2 regions of the Paenibacillus puldeungensis genome follow, and region 2 is predicted to be linked to the other one. Evidence: predicted binding sites of a transcription regulator. Region 2 holds the regulator's gene; the other holds the start of a gene.
The links. The regulator NrdR, encoded in region 2, represses ribonucleotide reductase genes. The targets are predictions, from matches to a motif close to AACACNATATATNGTGTT.
Positions count from the first base shown of each region.

Region 1: ACFQ3W_RS13620 (anaerobic ribonucleoside triphosphate reductase) is a predicted target of NrdR. The motif match lies at 4,929-4,946, and genes of this name have one in related genera.

Region 1 covers NZ_JBHTLM010000009.1:17,340-24,089, forward strand. Annotated here, with positions in the region: gene ACFQ3W_RS13610 (ribonucleoside-diphosphate reductase subunit alpha) at 1-1,985, opposite strand, end outside; gene nrdG (anaerobic ribonucleoside-triphosphate reductase activating protein) at 2,177-2,695, opposite strand; gene ACFQ3W_RS13620 (anaerobic ribonucleoside triphosphate reductase) at 2,692-4,668, opposite strand; cobalamin riboswitch at 4,861-5,087, opposite strand; gene ACFQ3W_RS13625 (SRPBCC domain-containing protein) at 5,717-6,232, opposite strand; gene ACFQ3W_RS13630 (ArsR/SmtB family transcription factor) at 6,260-6,604, opposite strand.
Region 2 covers NZ_JBHTLM010000006.1:211,671-218,420, forward strand. Annotated here, with positions in the region: gene pstC (phosphate ABC transporter permease subunit PstC) at 1-201, opposite strand, end outside; gene ACFQ3W_RS11000 (phosphate ABC transporter substrate-binding protein) at 281-1,213, opposite strand; gene nrdR (transcriptional regulator NrdR) at 1,407-1,877, opposite strand; gene ACFQ3W_RS11010 (small, acid-soluble spore protein, alpha/beta type) at 2,013-2,234, shown strand; gene ACFQ3W_RS11015 (lytic transglycosylase domain-containing protein) at 2,304-2,867, opposite strand; gene coaE (dephospho-CoA kinase) at 2,864-3,460, opposite strand; gene mutM (DNA-formamidopyrimidine glycosylase) at 3,457-4,368, opposite strand; gene polA (DNA polymerase I) at 4,449-6,750, opposite strand, start outside.

The sequences.
Region 1 (6,750 bases), on a different contig from region 2:
GAGGTCGATCCGTTCGGCGCGATCGCGAACATCCAGGCGTTGCGGACGCCGTTCTCGCGAACCAAAGCTTGCAGCTCACGCCACTGCTCGGTCGTCACGTATTTTCCTTCGCGCGTGCCGTCCGTATAGCCGCGTGAGGTGAAGTATTCGCCGCTTTCCCAATCGGAGCCAGCGAATTTCGGGTAGCGCCCTTTTTCCTTGGCGAGCTCCATGCTCGATCTGACCAGCAGGTAGTTGATTTTTTCATAGAGCGCGTCGTTATAGGCTACCGCTGCGTCGGATTCCCAGCGAATGCCTTCCAGAGCTAAAAGATGGTGCAGTCCGAAGGTGCCGAGCCCGATCGCGCGGTATTGGCTGTTCGTATATTGAGCCTGCAGCACTTCGATATTGTTAATGTCGATGACGTTGTCCAGCATCCGCGTTTGAATCGGAACGAGGCGCTCCAGCACGCCGGCCGGTACGGCCCGGGCCAGATGGATCGAGTTCAGGTTGCAGACGACGAAATCGCCAGGAATTTTGGAAATGACGATGCGGGTTTGCCCATCTTTTGTAACCAGTTCCTCTTGTTCAATGACCGTTGGCGATTGGTTTTGCATAATTTCCGTGCACAGGTTGGAGGAGTACACCATGCCGTGCGCCCGGTTCGGGTTGGCACGGTTGACGGTGTCCCGGTAGAACATGTAAGGCGTGCCGGTTTCCAGCTGCGATTTCATAATCCGCTTCATGATGTCGATCGCCGGCATCGTAATGCGCGACAAGGTCGGGTGGTTGACCGCCTCCATGTATTTCTCGCGGAAGGTCCCGCGGCCAAACTCTTCATCGTAAAAATCCTCCAGCCCCAGCGCCCGGCCGTTCTCATCCTTCCAGCCCATCGTTTTCTTCACTTCGTGCGGGCAGAACAGGTTCCATTCGCCGCGGGCCTCAACGGCCTCCATGAACAGGTCGGGGAGACTAACGCCGTGGAACACGTCGTGGGCACGCATCCGTTCGTCGCCGTTGTTCAGCTTCAGGTCGAGGAAGGCGAGAATATCTTTATGAAAAACGTCCAGGTACACGGCAATCGCGCCTTTGCGCGTGCCAAGCTGGTCGACACTGACGGCGGTGTTGTTCAGCTGGCGAATCCAGGGGATGACGCCGGAGCTGGTGTTTTTGTGGCCGCGAATGTCTGAGCCGCGAGCCCGGACTTTGCCGAGGTACACGCCGATGCCGCCACCCATTTTGCTGAGCCGAGCGATGTCGGTGTTCGAGTCGAAGATGCCTTCGAGCGAGTCGTCCACCGTATCGATGAAGCAGCTGGAGAGCTGGCCGGCCACCTTTTTACCGGCGTTGGACATCGTCGGCGTTGCGGCGGTCATGTACAGATTGCTCATCGCCCAATAGGCTTCTTTGACCAGCTCCAGGCGTTTTTCAGCCGGCTCCTTATGCATCAGGTACATCGCGATGATCATGTAGCGCTCCTGCGGCAGCTCCATCGTCCGACCGTCAAAGTCGGTAGCCAAATAACGCTCCGCGAGGGTCAGGAGACCGATATAGTCAAACAGCAAATCGCTGGAAGGATCGATCGTCTCCCCAAGCTCTTCGATTTGTTCCTTCGTGTAGGCCTCCATCAGTTCTTCGCGATAGACACCGATTTTGCACAGCTCGGCTACGAGGTGGTAAAACGAACCGTAAGGCTGCTCAGGATAGGCTTTATAACGGCGGTTGACCGCCGCTTTTTTGTACAGGGAGGTCAGCAGGGAACGGGCGGCAGCAAACTTCCAGTTCGGCTCCTCCTTGGTTACAAGCTCCAAAGCGGACATTGTAAATGCGTTACTGATTTCTTCGCCAGTCACCTCGTCCCGGCGCAGCTTGGCGTTAACCCCGCGCAGCAGGCGTTCCTTGTCCAGTGTATGTAATCCTTCCAAAATGCGATCGGCATATACGCCTAAACGCTCCGCATCAAAAGCAAGCTGGCGGTTGTTCGGTTTCGTCACAAGTGTTGGCATAAAATGAATCCTCGCTTTCCCGACATAAAGTAAGAAATAAAGAAAAACCTTAGTTTTTCTATTAATCTTTTAATTCTCAAATTGCAGATATACGGTGAAAAAAAGAGCGCAAAACCACTGCGCCTCATAAGAGCAATCAAGTGACCGTGACAAACATCACAGATTATCTATTATACTCGAAACTCTAAAACCTAGAAAGAGTAGAGCGGCTGCCATAGGGCGATTTCTTCGCCTGCCAGACTGCGCTGGATGTCGATTAGCCGCTGATTGCTGCTGCCCCGGTAGAGCAGGGAAGGGTCGCGCAGATCCTCTACGAAACGGCCGTCGACCAGCACCTCACAGCGCCGCAGCAGCTCATATTCGGTCGATTCCGGATTCTGGGTCAATTCCTCGTAAGTATAGCCGCTGTAAATCCAAATCGAGATCGGACCCGTCTCGGCGACAATCCGGTCGATCATCCCGGCGACCTCCTCGGCGGAGAAAAAGGGGTCTCCGCCGAGAATCGATATGCCGCTGAGCAGCGGATTGTTTTTAATGTCATGAATGATTTTCTGTTCCTGCTCTAGTGTGAACGGCTCCCCATAATCAAAGTTCCATGTGGCCGGACTGAAACAGCCTTTGCAGTAATGGCGGCATCCGCTGATGAAAATGGCGGCCCTGAGGCCTTCGCCTTCATTGATGGATTCCGGGTAATATCCGCAAATATTCATACGCCGTGCTTAACCCGGTCGCGTACTTCGGCCTGCTTCGCGGCGTTAAACCGTGTTTGGTAATCACCGGTCAAATAGCCGGTAACGCGGCGCAGGCGGCGGATATATATATCCTTTTCGCTTTTTCCGCAGGAAGGGCAGGTGGCCCCGATAATGCCTTCAAAGCCGCAGGCGGAGCAGCGATCGATCGGATGATTGATGCTGAAATAGCTCACATTCTGCTGAAGGGCGTATTGTACGATTTTCAGGAACGCAGCCGGATTGCTCCGAGCGTTGCCATTCAGCTCGATGTAAGAAATCGCTCCTGCGTTACAGAGCCCGTGAAATTTGGACTCCAGCTCGATTTTACGGGCAGCGCTGATATCGTAATACACCGGAATGTGGAAAGAGTTTGTATAATATTCGCGGTCCACAATACCTGGTACAAGGCCGTAAGTTGCCCGGTCACGTTTGGTGAACTTGCCGGACAAGCCTTCCGCTGGCGTAGCGAACAGCGTGATATTCAAATCATGGATGTCGCTTTGGCGGTCGCAGTAATCGCGCATGTAGGAGATAAGCTCGTAAGCTTTTTCGTATACAGCCTCATCTTCACCGTGATGCTTGCCGTACATCGCCTTCATGCACTCGGCCAGCCCGATGAAGCCAATGGACAGGCTGCCGTGTTTGAGCAAATCGCCGACAGTCTCGTCTGGTGCCAAATGCTCGCCGCCTTCCCATACACCTTCACGCATCATGAAGTCCGAAGCCTTCGCTTTTTGGGAAGCTTGAATTTTAAAGCGATGCAGAAGTCCCTCAAGCGCAATATCCATATAATGCGTCAGCTCCCGGTAGAAGCCGCGCTCGTCCGCTTCTTTCCGCCGCCCAAGGGCAATGCCGTGCTCCAAGCCTAGCTTGACGAGGTTTAATGTATTAAATGAAAGATTGCCTTTACCGGACAAATGGTTACGCCCGAAGCGGTCGGCCAATACGCGAGTCCGGCAACCCATCGTTGCAAACTCGGTATCCGGGTTGGTTGGGTCGTAGTACACCAGGTTTAGCGGTGCATCCAGGTTCGCGAAGTTAGGGTACATGCGCTTGGCTGAGCACTCGGCTGCTTTCAAAAAGAGAGTGTAATTGGGCTCACCCGGGTTTTGGTTAATGCCTTGTTTGCACTTGAAAATCTGAATCGGGAAAATCGGTGTTTCTCCGCTACCGAGCCCGCGCATCGTCGCGGTAAGCAGGGAGCTAATTACCATTTGGCCTTCAGGTGACGTACAGGTTCCGTAGTTGATGCTTGTAAACGGAATTTGTCCGCCGGCCCGGCTCGACATCGTATTCAGATTATGTACAAGGCTTTCGGCCGCTTGCAGCGTTTCGCTTTCAGTTTCCTTATACGCATATTTGAAAGTTTTCGGGAAACGGTCCCGTAGGTCGGTGCGGCTCATCGTAATATCGCCGTAATCAGCCTCCGTATCGCCTTCATCGAAATATTCCAGACCTTTACGGAAATATTTGCTGAACGATTTGGCTACATAAGGAGCAAGGTCGAAATCGAGTTTATTTGCGGAAACGCCGCCGTATTGGGAATTTTGCTGGGATTGAAAAATAATCGCCACGAGCGCCATTGCCGTCATGATGGAGGATGGTGGGCGCACGCTGCCGTTCCCGGTGTTGAAGCCTTGACGAAGCAGCTTCTCGAACGGGATAAATATACAGTTGGTTGCCCCGATTGCATAATGGTCAAGGTCGTGCACATACACGATGTTATCCTCGATCGCCTGCTCGACGTGCTGTGGCATCATGAAATGATGGGCATACCATTTGGCATATTCGCTGCCGAATTTGCTCATTTTTCCGGAGAAGCTTTCGCCGTTCAGATTCGCGTTCTCACGCAAAACCTCCAAATTGCGGCTTTCAATAATTTCTTCGCCCAAATGAACAACTTCATCCAGCATATGATCCCGAGCTGTATACGTTTGATTAAGCAATGCCATAACAAAGTTCCCCTCTCAACATACTGAGCTTTGACTACATACGACGACATACAAAGAGCATTTCCAACCCGATGAGGCAAGGTTAAAAATGCCCGGATGCGCTTCAATAAATAACGGTTCCACGTGGTCATACAGACCGCGGAATAGGTACAAGCAGCAAGCGGACACCATCCCTGTTTCCTCGCAAGGTTATCCGGTGTCTATAAACGGGCAGGTCTCCTGGCTTACGGAATTTTCGCTGGCGCCTTCCCGTAGGTCTAGGCACAACATACAGTGGCTTCATGTCAGCGAATCGTCTGGATTTAGAAATCCTGAGCGCTTCCGATTACAGTGGCGGGACCGCAGCGGAGTTGCACCGCACTTCCCTTTTAAGCTCCGGCGGCAGTTCCCGCCGGATCACCCGTTTACACTATATTTTGTTAAGATGTTCTAAGATTAACTCAATATATTGTGTTTGTAAACGGGGTATTTATCGGAATGAAGGTTTGAAATGGTGACCGAAACGGACGAGCGCAAGGGTGGTGCGGCATGCGGGGAAAGGGAGGAATTTGTGAACTTTTTTTGGGCATCTGTCTTAAAAAAATAGAGCAGCATTCAATAAATAGATAATCTCAACGGTAACGTAAGAGGTGGGACAAATGTTGTAGATTGTACAACAATCTAATCGGATTCTAGGCTTTTAGGCCGGATTGTTGTAGAAAGTACAACAATATTGTAGCAGTAGGCCCAATTAACCCAAAATTGCTGCACGAAATACATCAATCTGCGGTGCGCAAGCCGTTTCGCGTCTAAATTGTTGTATGAAATACAACAATCGGAGCGGGGTTATGGGCGTGCGGTAAAATGGGAGATGAGTGTAGAAGTCAAAGCCATCTCAAAGGACGCCGTCAGATGTTTAGCTTCGGTAACGAGGATAGTTTTGCATAAATAAGCATACTCAGAACCATTAGGAGAGAAAACCCTGTCTTTTCAGTCAAATAAGATCGTCTACATACGCCAAAATAAACAGCCGCCGGCTCTAAAGCCTGACGGCCGTCATCAAACTTTCTTACTTGACTTCGTTCAGATGCTCTTCGAGACGTTTCCAAGTTTCCGTGATGCCCTGCAGCATGCCCATATCCATGACGGTCTTGAGCGCCTCTGCGGATACATATTCAGCACGGCTGACCAACTTTGTCCTGCCACCTAGATCGATGAATTCTATCGTGATCTCGGTCGACGGCATAGACTCGTTCGTGTTGCCTTCGGCATCCGAAAAGTAATCGATTTGGCTGATCAATTCCGGCTCAACAATTTCCTTGTAAACACTTTTGCCCCAAGACTCCATGCCGTAAAAATCACCCTGGTTCTGATCAACGCACTTCATACAGTAGTGCCAAACGCCGCCCGGCCGGAAATCGACGCTGCAAACCGGAAGCTCCCAGCCTTTCGGTCCCCACCAATGCTTGAGATGCTCAGGCTCTTTAAACATTTTGAACACGAGGTCACGCGGTGCATCGAAAACGCGTTCCAGCATCAGTACCCGATCGTTCTCTACCCTCGAAACCATAGCGTTGTTTGACATCATAATTCCTCCATCTATTTAATTGATTTAAGTCTTCTCCTTGTTTTGCAGCTCACGCAAGTAGGCGTCCAGATTGTCGAATCTCTCTTCCGTTATGCCCCGGAAGGATTTCACCCATGAATCCAGCGCTTGGAAGGGCTCTGGCCGGAGCATGTAGATCCGGCGGTTGGCTTCCGCCTTCATTTCCAAAATTCCGTTGTTGGTAAGCACCTTCAAATGCTTTGAGGCTTGGGGCTGGCGGAGTCCTGCCCGATCGGCGATTTCTCCCACGGTTAAGGGGCCGCTGCGCAAGAGTTCGACGATATGCATACGATTAGTTTCAGCCAATGCGCTCAGCGTTGCTGTGTCCATACTCGGAACACTGTCTGACATGCTGTTGTTCACCTCATTAAGTGTTGGTCTTTAGGAACAATGCCATCCCCTTTCAACCTATTGTTAACTTTGTGATGGTTAAAATATACACTTTAGAGAATATTCCCGTCAAGGAATATTTCGTTTGAAGTAAGCTGAATAGGTGT
Region 2 (6,750 bases):
CTTCCACTGGGTTCCGCCAAAAATTTGTTGTAAATCGATTCCGTCCCGGAAAAAGGTCGATAACCCTTTGGTCGCAACGAAATAGACCATGGAAAATATAATTACCACTAATAAAACGATACAAATGGATGAATATATTTTACCGGTCCATTCCTCTACAATATGTGGCTGTACTTTTTTTCTTCCGCCGGACTGAGCCATGAAACCTCTCCCTTTACACAGCACAGAAAGAGGCAGAATGCTCCGCCTCTTACCTTGCCATTATGATGTTAATTTAAAATTATTTTGTGATGTTTCCATCTTTATCACGTTTAACTTGCATTTTGCTCACTGGAATGTAGCCCAGTTCTTCAACATCGGCTTTTTGAACTTCATCGGATACCATGTAGTCGAGGAATGCTTTAACGGCTTCATTCGGGTCACCTTTTGTATACATGTGTTCGTATGCCCAAACCGGATAAGTACCGTTCGCTACATTATCTTCTGTCGCTTCGACACCTTCATATTTCAGAGCCTTGACTTTGTCGTCACTGAGGTAAGATAGAGCTAGGTAACCAATAGCTCCTGGGGTTTCACTAACCATCTTCTTTACTGTACCGGAGGCTTCTTCTTGGACGGAACCCGGAAGATCATCCGTTTTGGCTCCTAAAGCGTATTTCTCAAATGTAGCACGAGTACCGGAGCTCGAAGGACGGTTGATGATTTGAATCGCTTGATCTGGTCCGCCTACTTCTTTCCAGTTCTTAACTTTTCCTGTAAAGATGCTGACCAATTGGTCTTTCGTTAAGTTATCGATGGTAATGTCAGGATTTACAACAGCTGCCATAGCGACTACGGCTACTTGATGGTCCTTTAATTCGCCTGCAGGACCAGCATCGAGCTTTTCTTCTGCAAACACATCAGAGTTCCCGATGTCTGCTTGCCCGCCGGATACTTGTGTTAAGCCCGTACCGCTTCCTCCACCTTGAACTTGTATAGAAACGCCTGGATTGGTATCCATAAACTTTTTAGACACTTGATCAACTAATGGCTGCAGGGCCGAAGAGCCTACTGCCAAAATGGAACCGGATAATTTGGAGCCCGCTGCCTTTTCACCGTTACCAGCAGTAGTTGTCCCGTTTCCACCATTACTTTCAGCCTTATTGTTTTGACCACATGCAGCCAACGTCAGAGTAAGAACCACAGTCAAAATCAATAACATACTTTTTTTCATCGTCTCAGGTTTCCCCCTTATTGTTTGTACATCTTGATTATAGGCATCGATTATCAATCCCATGTTTTCGTTTTGTAAATTCTGTGTAAAAATATTCGTCGAATATTGTCTGCCTGTAATTTAGTCAAAATTGCGTAAAAATAAACACTCCTGCGATACATCTCGCAAGAGTGTTTAAAAAGAATAAATATACTTAATCGTCTTCTCCGGTATTTTTCGACAAAAGCCCTTTTAGTTCCTTCATAAACATATTGATATCTTTAAACTGGCGGTAGACCGAAGCAAATCTAACGTAAGCTACCTCATCCACCGGATAAAGCTGCTCCATTACCAATTCACCAATTTCGCGGCTTTCAACCTCAGCATTGGCCGAGTGACGTAAGGAGCGTTCAACCTCCGAAACGATGGACTCCAGCTGTTCGACGGAAACAGGGCGTTTCTCGCATGCGCGAATCAAGCCCCGCAGCATTTTTTCCCGACTGAACTCTTCGCGGCTGCCATCCTTTTTAATAACGATGAGAGGCATTTCTTCCACCATTTCAAAGGTTGTAAAGCGGCGGCTGCATTTCTCACATTCTCGCCTCCGGCGAATGGAACGGTTTTCGTTAGCAGGTCTAGAATCCAACACTTTCGTTCCTAAATAATCGCAATACGGACATTTCAAACTAGGTTCCTCCCCTCTAATCATCGAGCTTAATCCATTTTTGCATGACTACCAATAAATAACTTAAAAATTTCGTAATGAAGTCCCTACTTGCGGTACATAATACTGTTACCAACCACAAGGAGGTGAACAATCATGGCCCAAAATAACAATTCTTCGAACGACCTGGTGGTTAGACATGCTTCCGGAGCTTTGGATCAAATGAAATATGAAATAGCTCAGGAACTTGGCATTTCTTTCCCGCAAGACGGATATGCTGGTAACCTGACTTCCTACGAAAACGGTTCGATCGGGGGTTTCATTACGAAACGTCTGGTAACCTTGGCCGAGCAATCACTTGCTGGTCAATTTAAATAACGCCGATCTAACCGGGGAGCATTGGCTTGCAGTAAAATGCAGTCAATGCTCTCTTTTATCTAAAAGGCATCAGAAATCGTCGTATATCTCCGAGTACTGCTTATAGTAATGGCTGACCCTTTGTACATAGTGCCGGGTCTCGCCAAAAGGGATATCCTTCGACGTTTCGAGTCGGCCGTCCCACACACCGCTTTTTAGCCAATTTTTCACATTTGTTGGCCCTGCATTATATGCCGCAATCATGGCAATTTCGTTGCCGTCAAACTGGTTTTCCAGTGATTTTAAATACCATGTTCCAATCTGCAGATTGGTTCCTATTTCGTTTTGCACCTGAACTAGCGATGTATCAGGAAGCTTGGCTTTCATAATGACCCACTTTGCCGTATCGGGCATGATTTGCATTATTCCGAGCGCCCCTTTTTTTGACTGAGCCCCGGGCTTATAGTTGGTCTCCACCTTGATGATCGCCGCAACGATAAAAGGATCGAGGTTATTGCTGCGCGCATGCTGCCGAATTTCTTCTTTATAATAAATCGGATAGAATAGCGAAAGCCATGCTGAATTAAAAAAAATGAGAACCGTAAACCCGAGAAAAAGCAAAAGCAGCACTCTTTTTTTTCTAAGCCATCTCATGACAAACCCTTGTCCCGCCAAAATTGTTCAATCTGACGCTCCGTTTCTTCCAATCCGCGGCTGTTGTCAATCAAGATATCCGCCCTCTCCTTTTTCTGTTCGATATCCATTTGGGCCTTTAATCTGGCCTCAGCCTCTTCCCTGCTCAATTCGTCTCTGTTCATCAACCTAGCAAGCTGCAGCTCCCGGGGTACATATACGACCATAATTGCTTCATATAGCGATTCCAAGCCAGATTCGTAAAGCAACGGGATATCAGCTACCACTAATCGGTGAGGTTTTTCAGCCTCCAGCTCCTCCATCCGCTTCTTCATTTCTGTACGAATTGCCGGATGGGTGAGCTGCTCCAGTGCTTTGCGCTCATCCGGATGAGAAAACACAATTTCGCCTAGCTTTTTGCGATTTAAGGTTCCGTCAGGCAGCAGCACCGCTTGTCCAAAACGATCGACTACAGCAGCCAGAACCCGGTGCCCGGGCTCCATGATTTGCCTTGCAATCACATCCGCGTCAATGAGCGCCGCGCCACGACTAGTCAGCATTCGGGATACCGTACTTTTCCCGGTGGCAATGCCCCCCGTTAAACCGATATTCATCCCTTTAACACCTCACTGTTTTTCTTGGAACGGGATTTCGCATTGCTCTGTTTATGTGCTTCGTTCTTCTGGCTTGTCCCGTAAGGCATTTGACATTCCGGGCAAAAATGGGTTCCGCGGCCACCAACGACTGTTTTTTCCACCGGATGACCGCAGACGACACACGCTTCGCCCTTTCGTCCGTAAATTTTCAGTGAATGCTGGAACATCCCCATTTCGCCTTGACCGTTGACGTATGACTTAATGGAAGAACCGCCGGCATTAACCGCCTCGTTAAGCGTTGCAACAATTGCTTCATGCAGCCGATCCAGCTCGTGATCCGTTAGCTTGTCCGCCGGGTATTCAGGGTGAATCCCCGCTCGGAACAAGGCCTCATCTACATAAATATTCCCCAGTCCAACGACATATTCCTGGTTAAGGAGCGCAGGTTTAATTTTTGTTTTCCGACCGGACATTACCTGCCTGAATGCCTCTTTGGTGAAAGAGTTGTCGAGTGGCTCCAATCCCAGTTTGACCAAAGGCTTCTCCTTAAATTCCTCACCCGGATAGAACAAATGCATCGTACCAAACTGGCGAACATCTTTGTACCTTAGCTCCGTGCCATCCGTAAATTCAAAGATAACGTGAGTGTGCTTTTCAACAGGCTCATCCTTAGCATATAACCCGTATCTACCTTCCATTCGCAAATGGGAAACCAATACCAGCCCATCCATTACAATTCGTAAAAATTTTCCTCTTCGACCTATCTCTACAATCCGGTGCCCTGCCAGCTCCATTTCAAACCGCTTGATATCGTCCGGCCGCTGAATAATTCGCGGTAGCGATACCTTAACAGCCCGGATCGTTTTTCCGACGATCAATTGCGAAAGCGTTCTTCTGACCGTCTCTACTTCTGGCAATTCCGGCATTTCGTCACCTCATTTGTTGTTTATAAAAAACGGCTTAGCCCAAAAGGAACCATGCTTATAGGCATGATCCCCAGGCTCTTTTACTTCGCTTCGTACCAGTTCAACCCACAGCTTACCTCCGCCTTTAGAGGAACGGACAGCTGGAGCGCCTTTTCCATCGTTTCAGGTAAAAGCTTCTTCATCAACTCAAGCTCATCTGGCGGTACTTCGAATACCAATTCGTCATGAACCTGAAGCAGCATGCGGCTTTTCAACTTATGCTCATATAGCGTTTTATCCATAAGCACCATGGCGAGCTTAATAATATCCGCTGCAGTTCCCTGAATTGGCGTGTTCATGGCTGTACGCTCGGCAAAAGATCGCAGATTAAAATTAGAGGCGTTGATCTCCGGCAAATAGCGACGGCGTTCGAGCAATGTCTTAACATACCCGTCCCGCTTTGCTTCCTTGACGATCTCATCCATATAGCGGCGTACACCCTGGAACGCGTCAAAATATTGGTCGATAAATCTAGCTGCTTCTTTTCGTGTTATGTTCAAGTTTTGTGATAAGCCGTAATCGCTAATCCCGTATACGATACCGAAGTTGACTGCCTTGGCCGAGCGGCGCATATTCGCATCCACCTGATCCGGACCCACGCCAAACACATCCATAGCTGTTTTCGTGTGAATGTCCATATCGTGAAGAAAAGCTTCCTGCAATCCTTTGTCCCCTGATATGTGTGCCAGCACGCGCAGCTCGATCTGGGAATAGTCCGCAGAAAGAATATACCAGCCCTCCTCCGAGGGAACGAACACTTTCCGAATTTTCCGGCCCTCTTCAAGTCGAATCGGGATGTTCTGCAGATTTGGAAACTGACTGCTTAATCTGCCGGTAGCGGCAACTGTCTGGCGGAAATAAGTGTGAACCTTCCCCGTCTTCGGGGATATTTCCTTAAGTAGCCCTTCCACATAAGTGGATTGCAGCTTGGCCAGTTGACGATATTCCAGAATGAACTGGACAATTTCATGATAAGGAGCCAGCTTCTCCAGCACTTCCGCATCGGTTGAGTAACCGGTTTTGGTTTTCTTGATCACCGGCAGGCTCAGCTTATCAAATAGGATTTCCCCTAATTGTTTCGGAGAATTTAAATTAAACTCCGTACCGGCTATCTCATAAATCCGTGCAACGAGCTTATTGATCTGGGTCTCAAATTCAACCCCCAGCTCCTTCAGTGCATCCTGATTAACCGCCACTCCTTGCTTTTCCATGTCCGCTAAGATGCGAGATAGAGGCATTTCCAAATCATAAAATAGTCGGTTCATCTCATATTTCTCTAACTCACTTCGTTGCAGGGGAATAATGCGCAGCAGTGCATCCGCTTTTCGGGCCAGATGTAAGCTCAGTATATCGACATTAGGAACTTTGAATTTAGCACCTTTTCCGTAAACCTCTTCATCGCTAGGCAAGTACGGCAAGCCGTATTTTGCAGCTAGTCCGCTAATTGTCTGATCATTTTCCGTAGGGTCCAGCAAATAAGCAGCCAATTCCACATCATGCTCAGCACCGGCAAAAGCAATTCCCTGCCAAAACAATGCGAGATCCGCACGATGCAGATCATATCCACGTTTCGGGATGTTCTCGTCACCAAGCCAGCTCAAAACAGGCTTGGCCTCCTCCTCCTTAAGCAGTTCCAGCGGTAGAAAGAAATGCCGCTTAGCCGTCGATAGCATCAAGCCCATGATTGTGGCATGATGCGGATTTTCCCCATAAGATTCTATAACAATCCCTTCAATTTCGTGAAGGTGTTTTTCAACTTCCGACAGTTTAGCTGCATCTACGATTGTAACATCCAAATCAGGTGACTCTGAACGCTCAGTCGCCCCCGCCTCAGTTCCTGCGGCTCCAGAAACAGCCGGTAGCCGTTCAAGCAACGATTTGAACTCCAGTCTTCGCAGTACTGGTACGGCTTTCTCAGCTTCGATGCCAGAGAAAGTCATATCCTCCCAAGAGCGTTCAACTTGGACTTCACGATAAATCGTTGCCAGCTGCTTACTCATCCGAGCATCATCAGCATGGTTTACCAGATTTTCCTTCATTTTTCCTTTCAACTCATCCGTATGAGCCAATACCGACTCAACCGATCCGAATTGATGGAGCAGTTTGAGCGCCGTCTTTTCACCGATTCCTGGTACTCCAGGGATATTGTCCGAAGTATCTCCCATTAAACCTTTAAGATCAATAATTTGCTCAGGCTTGAGACCGTACCGCTCCTCAATTTCCTTCGGCCCGTAAGGTTCTACTTCACTAACTCCTTTTCGTGTTAGGGCTACCTTCACGCGGTCGCTGACTACCTGTAGCATATCCTTATCCCCGGTCACAACAAGCACTTCACGCCCTGAT